One region of the Pseudomonas sp. S3_B11 genome, then DNA from elsewhere that is predicted to be linked to it. Evidence: predicted binding sites of a transcription regulator. Region 1 holds the regulator's gene; the other holds the start of a gene.

Region 1 (3,409 bases):
CGGATCCCGGATGATTTGCATCTGCCGCGCCGTCATCAACTGGTCAGTCGTGCCGTGAGTGTGCAAATGCAGGAAGAACCCAGCGAAGAAGCCATGGCTGATATGTTCGCTGATATCTACCACAGCCCGACCAAGCAGGTCGGCTGAGGTAATCATGAATATTTTTTGTACCTACATCGATGGTCTGCCATGCATTGTTCCGTATGCGAACGCGCAGCCAGTAATGTGGCCTCCGTCTAAGTAAGACAAGGTAAAGAACGAACATGGGCAGCATGCATCCCGTACAGGTGATCGCGGTGACCGGCGGCAAAGGTGGCGTCGGGAAGACTAACGTGTCAGTGAACTTGTCCCTGGCTCTGGCAGAGCTTGGCCGACGGGTCATGCTGCTGGACGCCGACCTGGGCCTGGCGAACGTCGACGTGTTGTTGGGGCTTACACCCAAACGCACGCTGGCGGACGTGATTGAAGGGCGCTGTGAGCTGCGTGACGTGTTGTTGCAGGGGCCGGGCGGGATTCGCATCGTGCCGGCAGCCTCAGGCACCCAGAGCATGGTTCACCTGACCCCGGCCCAGCACGCGGGCCTGATCCAGGCTTTCAGCGACATCGGCGACAATCTCGATGTGCTGGTGATCGACACCGCAGCCGGTATCGGTGACTCGGTCGTCAGTTTCGTCCGCGCGGCCCAGGAAGTGCTGCTGGTGGTCTGCGACGAACCGACGTCCATCACCGACGCCTATGCCCTGATCAAATTGCTTAACCGCGACTATGGCATGAACCGCTTCCGTGTCCTGGCCAACATGGCCCAGAGCCCGCAGGAAGGGCGCAACCTGTTCGCCAAGTTGACAAAGGTCACGGATCGCTTCCTGGACGTCGCCCTACAATACGTCGGCGCAGTGCCTTACGACGAAAGCGTACGCAAGGCCGTCCAGAAGCAACGTGCCGTTTATGAAGCCTTTCCACGCTCCAAATGCGCGCTGGCGTTCAAGGCCATCGCCCAGAAGGTCGATACCTGGCCACTGCCGGCCAACCCTCGCGGGCATCTGGAATTTTTCGTCGAGCGTCTTGTGCAACAAACAGCAGGGCCCGTGCTATGACAGCCAGCGGTTACAACCATCTCTATAAAAAATCGGCACGGGACGCCCAATACGAATTGATCGAGCGTTACGCGCCACTGGTCAAGCGTATCGCCTATCACTTGCTGGCGCGGTTGCCGGCCAGTGTCCAGGTTGAAGACTTGATCCAGGCGGGCATGATCGGCCTGCTCGAAGTGTCGAACAAATACGACGCGAGCAAGGGCGCGAGTTTCGAGACGTATGCCGGTATTCGCATTCGCGGCGCCATGCTCGATGAAGTCCGCAAGGGCGATTGGGCGCCGCGTTCGGTACACCGCAATACCCGCATGGTCAGTGATGCAATTCGGGCAATTGAAGCTAAAACCGGGCGTGACGCTAAAGATCACGAGGTTGCGGCCGAACTCCAGTTGAGTCTCGACGATTATTACGGGATTTTGAACGATACCTTGGGCAGCCGCCTGTTCAGTTTCGACGACCTGTTGCAGGACGGCGAACATGAAGGGCTGCACGAGGATAACGCGAGTGCTCACATGGAGCCGTCGCGTGACCTGGAAGATGAACGTTTCCAGAGCGCGCTGGCGGAAGCGATTGCCAATTTGCCGGAGCGTGAGCGGCTGGTCTTGGCGCTGTACTACGACGAAGAGCTGAACCTCAAGGAAATCGGTGAGGTCCTGGGGGTCAGCGAATCGCGGGTCAGCCAGTTACACAGCCAGTGCGCGGCCCGTTTGCGGGGGCGTTTGGGGGAGTGGCGAGCGCGTTGACAGGCAGTGTGGGGACACTGCGAACGAGGCTGGCCTGGCAGGTGCTGTGCCAGTCTCCATCCGTGGTGCTCCAGACCGTTGTCGAGTGTTGTGCCGGATTGATTGAAATGGCGCGTCCAGGTGCTGGGCGCGTTTAAGACTGCTTGGAGGTCGAATTGGACAAGAACATGAAAATCCTCATCGTTGATGACTTCTCAACGATGCGGCGGATCATAAAAAACCTGTTGCGTGACCTTGGGTTCACCAACACGGCCGAAGCAGATGACGGGACCACTGCGCTCCCGATGTTGCACAGTGGCAACTTCGATTTTCTGGTCACCGACTGGAACATGCCGGGCATGACCGGTATCGACCTGTTGCGCCAGGTGCGTGCCGACGAAAAACTCAAGCATCTTCCGGTGCTGATGGTCACTGCCGAAGCCAAGCGCGAGCAGATCATCGAAGCGGCCCAGGCCGGTGTAAACGGCTATGTGGTCAAACCCTTCACGGCCCAGGCGTTGAAAGAGAAGATTGAAAAAATCTTCGAACGCATCGGTTAACGGCGCCACGGGGGAGCTATGGATAACGAATCTTCAATGGGTGATTTCGAATCGACCCTGAAAAAACATGCCCGCGAACTGGTCGACAGCCTTGAAAAAGGTCGTTTTGGCGATGCGGTTCAAATGATCCATGAGCTCAACCAGACCCGTGACCGCGGTCTGTATCAGGAGGTGGGCAAGCTCACGCGTGAATTGCACAGCGCGATTGTCAATTTCCAGATCGACCCGAATATGCCGCAGGCCGAGGAAGTCTCGCAGATCACCGACGCCACCGAGCGTCTGGGTTATGTGGTCAAGCTGACCGAGGCCGCGGCCAACCGCACCATGGACCTGGTGGAAAGCGCAACGCCCCTGGTCAACGGCCTGAGCGAAGAAGCCCAGGCCTTGAGCACCGACTGGGGTCGGTTCATGCGGCGCGAAGTCGGCGCCGAAGAGTTTCGGGAGTTGGCCCGTCGGGTCGACGGTTTCCTGGCGCGCAGCAGCACCGAGAACCGCGCGGTGGCAAGCAACCTCAACGATATTCTGCTGGCTCAGGACTATCAGGACCTGACCGGCCAGGTGATCAAGCGTGTGACCCAACTGGTCACCGAAGTGGAAAGTAACCTGCTCAAACTGGTGTTGATGGCCAGCCAGGTAGACCGCTTTGCAGGCATCGAACACGACCGTGAAGCGATGCTTGCTGAAAAAGATCCACAAAAACATCTCTCTCAGGGTGAAGGTCCGCAGATTCATGCCGATAAAAGAGAAGACGTTATGTCCGGTCAGGACGATGTGGACGATTTGCTGTCCAGCCTTGGATTCTGAGTTTTAGCCCTGTTTTAGGAGCAGCCATTAATGAGCTTCGGCGCCGATGAAGAGATCCTTCAGGATTTCCTGGTTGAGGCCGGCGAGATTCTAGAGCAACTGTCCGAACAGCTGGTCGAGCTGGAAAGCCGACCAGATGATGCGGATCTGCTCAATGCAATTTTTCGCGGTTTCCACACTGTAAAAGGAGGCGCCGGCTTCCTCCAGCTCAACGAGCTGGTGGAGTGCTGTC
Region 2 (3,409 bases), 3.4 Mb from region 1:
CCCTGGGTCTTGGTGTTGTACTCGGTGATGATCACAAACGGATTGCTCTGGTCCAGCAGCCGGCCGGAACCGGTCGCCATCGCCAGGTCGAGAATCGGGATGGTCGCACCCCGGATATTGGCCACACCGCACACGACGGGGCTGGATTTGGGCATCAGGGTCAGCTTGGGGCATTGCAGCACCTCGCGGACCTTGAATACGTTGATCCCATACATTTGTTGGCCGTCGAGACGGAACAACAACAGCTCCAGGCGATTCTGACCGACCAGCTGAGTGCGCTGGTTTACCGAATCCATTACTCCCGCCATGCCCTGACTCCTACCTAACGCTAATGTGTCCGACGCGCATTCATCACTAAACGGCACGGGGCTTGCTATTGAACCGGCATGAACGCACAAACGACATTTTCTCGACGCCTGACCACTCACTGCCGCCACTGGCTCGGTGCACTGCTGGCTGTCTGCCTGTTCACTTCGGGCGGTCCTGCCCTTGCTGCTGTTCCGGTTACCTTGCCTGATCTCCTTATCGGCGTCACTCAGGGCTTTCTTGAATTCACCGTAGAAGACTATCTGGCTACCAGTCAAACGGAAGGTCGCTACGAAATCGAAGTCAACCAACTCGACCCGCGCCTGCGCATGCCGATGTGCGACAAGGAACTGACTGCTTCGCTGGAGAGCCCGGCCCGGCCCCTGGGACGCGTCACGGTGAAGGTTCGTTGCGACAGCGCCGCGCCCTGGACAGTGTTCGTGCCCGCTCAAGTGCGCCTGTTTCGGGAAATTGTCACCACCACTCGTCCGCTCAAGCGGGCCGGGATCGTCGAGCCCCAGGACGTGATGTTGCGTGAACGGGACATCAGCCAGATCACCCAGGGCTTCCTGACCTCCGTCGATCAGGCCATCGGGCAGAAACTTGTCCGACCAATGGTCGCCGATCAGGTCGTGACGCTGGTGCATCTGGAGCAGGCCGAAGTAGTCCGCAAGGGCGACCAGGTTGTGATCACCGCCCGTACCGGTTCCCTGGCCGTGCGGATGCCTGGCGAGGCCCTGTCCAACGGCGGTATGCGTGAACAGATACGGGTAAAAAACCTCAATTCCCAGCGCGTGATCAAGGCGCAGGTGATGGCCCCGGGCCAAGTGGAAGTGGCGATGTAGTGATCTGGTAGAGGAGGTAGAAAGCTGGCGCTTGATCCCGGTGTTCCCTAGACTGTGCCTTACGCAAAGGCAAGCGCAGACGTGCGCACGTTCATTTCATAAATGAGCCTAAAGTTTTTTTGGGGATGGCCGAAAACATGGCAAGCGTCCAAATACCCAGAGGTTTTTTACCATGGTCATCGATTTCAATCGTTTAAACAGCTCTTCACCGCTGACAGGCACTACGCGTACCAGCGCCACCAAGGAAACCGCCGAAGCCGGCAAATCCGCGCCGCTGCCTACACCAGCCGAACAGGTCAGCAACGGGGAGTCGGTACACCTCAGCAATGAGGCTCAGCAGTTGCAGAAGGTCACTGACAAGCTGCGCGATCAACCTGTCGTCGACAACGCCCGCGTGGCCGAGTTGAAAGCAGCAATCGCCGATGGCAGCTACAAAGTCGACAGCAACCGCGTAGCCAGCAAACTGCTCAACTTCGAAGCCCAGCGCTAGGCCGCCGCCTGCGCCAGGCTTTTGGACGCTAAGACCCAAGGCCAGCCATGCACGACACTCATTTGTTGCAATTGATCATCGACGACTTTGTTCCAGCGCAACAGCTACTGGAATTGTTGCAGGCCGAATCAGTGGCATTGCACGGTCGTGACATGCCTCTGCTGGAGAATATCCTGGCGCAGAAACAGGCCTTGATCATCCTGCTTGACCAGCATGGCCGCAAACGCAGCGAGATCCTCGCCAGCCTCAACCTGCCCGCCAGCCATGAAGGCCTCGAGCAACTGGCCAGCCAGTCGACGATCGGCGATCAGCTGCTGTCCCAGAGCAAAGTACTCAACGACCTGCTCGCTCAATGCCAGGCAACCAACGCTCGCAACGGCCAGTCGATCCTGATGCAGCAGGCCGCCACTGCCAACCAGTTACGCATTCTCAACGGTGGCGAGATCCCGACGCTGTATGACGCTAGCGGTTCAACGGCCAGAATGGTCAAGCATCGCCCGCTCAGCCAGGCATGAAACGAACAATGCCTTCGCTCTATCAACGCGCGATACATGCTGGCAAAATGCCCGCCATTCGTAGTCGTATTTTGCCTGGAGACTGACTCACCGTGTTCAATGCCTCAAACCCGGATGATGCTCCGCAGCCACCCAAGGTCCTCACCACGCCCCTGGAAATCTCCGGCAACCTGCGGATGCTGCAAGAGAGCCACGACCCACTGATCATTACCTTCCACGAACGTAGCCAGCGTTTCCAGAGCTATCTGGTCAACGTCGATCGCGAGACCAACTCCATCGCCCTGGATGAAATGATTCCCCGGGACGGCGAGCGTTTCCTGCTGGCCGGCGAGCCTTTTCGTGTCGAGGGTTTTCATGACGGCGTGCGTATCGCATGGGATGGCAAGGGCCCACTGACCATCGATGAATCCAGCGACGGTCGCTGCTATCGCGGCGCCCTGCCCGACGAAGTGGTCTACCACCAACGTCGCAATGCCTTCCGCGCCGCCCTGAAACTGGCACAACTGGTGAGCGTTGAACTGGGCGGTGACAAGCTCAAGTCCCCGGTGGACGGCAAGCTGCTGGACATCTCCGCCACCGGTTGCAAGTTGCGGTTTGACGGCGACATCACGGAGCGACTGCAATTGGGCCAGGTGTACGAGCGCTTCATTGCGGCCCTGCCGTTTGGCAACATGACCGCGCCAGTCGAGCTGCGTTACCTGCATTTCGAAGAAAGGATCAATACCACGTTCGCCGGCGTACGCTTCCACAACATCAGTGGCCTGGTGCAACGGCAGGTCGAGCGGTTCGTCTACCAGCTCCAACGAGAAGCCCGGCGCTTCGATAAAGACGACCTCTGATTTTCGAGGCAAAAAAACGGGCAGTCCCTTGCGGCGACTGCCCGTTTTTTCATGCCTGCTTCAAGGCCTGGCCTGGGTAAAACTCGGTGTCTCAGGCTCCTCAGGCCCAGTCTCGGCCTCGGTCGCGGTCTCAGTGGCCGGCTCAGGCTCCACGTCCGGATTGGCCGGCGCCTGCATCTGCTCCTGCACCACCTGCTCATCCACTCGCGGATCAAGACACGCCACCAAAGGCGAACTCGACATGCTGTCCGGCATCGCCACGTGATGCAGCGGTGCGTCATCGACCTGATGCAGGTTGGTCACCGCTTTCGGCCGGATCCGCCACACCAGCACCAAGGCGAAGAAAGCGAAAAAGCCGTAGAGCATCTGGCTGCCGAACATTTTCATCAGCACGCCGGCCACCAGCGGCCCGAT

Evidence for each region. The regulator FliA, encoded in region 1, starts transcription of late flagellar genes. The targets are predictions, from matches to a motif close to CTAAAGTTTNNNNNNNNNNNGCCGNTAA.
Region 2: the regulator FliA is predicted to act here: its motif matches at 1,260-1,287, upstream of flgM (flagellar biosynthesis anti-sigma factor FlgM).

What each region holds. Positions count from the first base shown of each region.
Region 1 covers NZ_CP162749.1:4,141,829-4,145,237, reverse strand. Annotated here, with positions in the region: gene flhF (flagellar biosynthesis protein FlhF) at 1-147, shown strand, start outside; gene fleN (flagellar synthesis regulator FleN) at 264-1,094, shown strand; gene fliA (RNA polymerase sigma factor FliA) at 1,091-1,834, shown strand; gene AB4O22_RS18580 (chemotaxis response regulator CheY) at 2,002-2,373, shown strand; gene AB4O22_RS18575 (protein phosphatase CheZ) at 2,392-3,177, shown strand; gene AB4O22_RS18570 (chemotaxis protein CheA) at 3,208-3,409, shown strand, end outside.
Region 2 covers NZ_CP162749.1:752,227-755,635, reverse strand. Annotated here, with positions in the region: gene AB4O22_RS03520 (chemotaxis protein CheV) at 1-308, opposite strand, end outside; gene flgA (flagellar basal body P-ring formation chaperone FlgA) at 387-1,151, shown strand; gene flgM (flagellar biosynthesis anti-sigma factor FlgM) at 1,324-1,641, shown strand; gene AB4O22_RS03505 (flagella synthesis protein FlgN) at 1,689-2,156, shown strand; gene AB4O22_RS03500 (flagellar brake protein) at 2,249-2,995, shown strand; gene AB4O22_RS03495 (MFS transporter) at 3,056-3,409, opposite strand, start outside.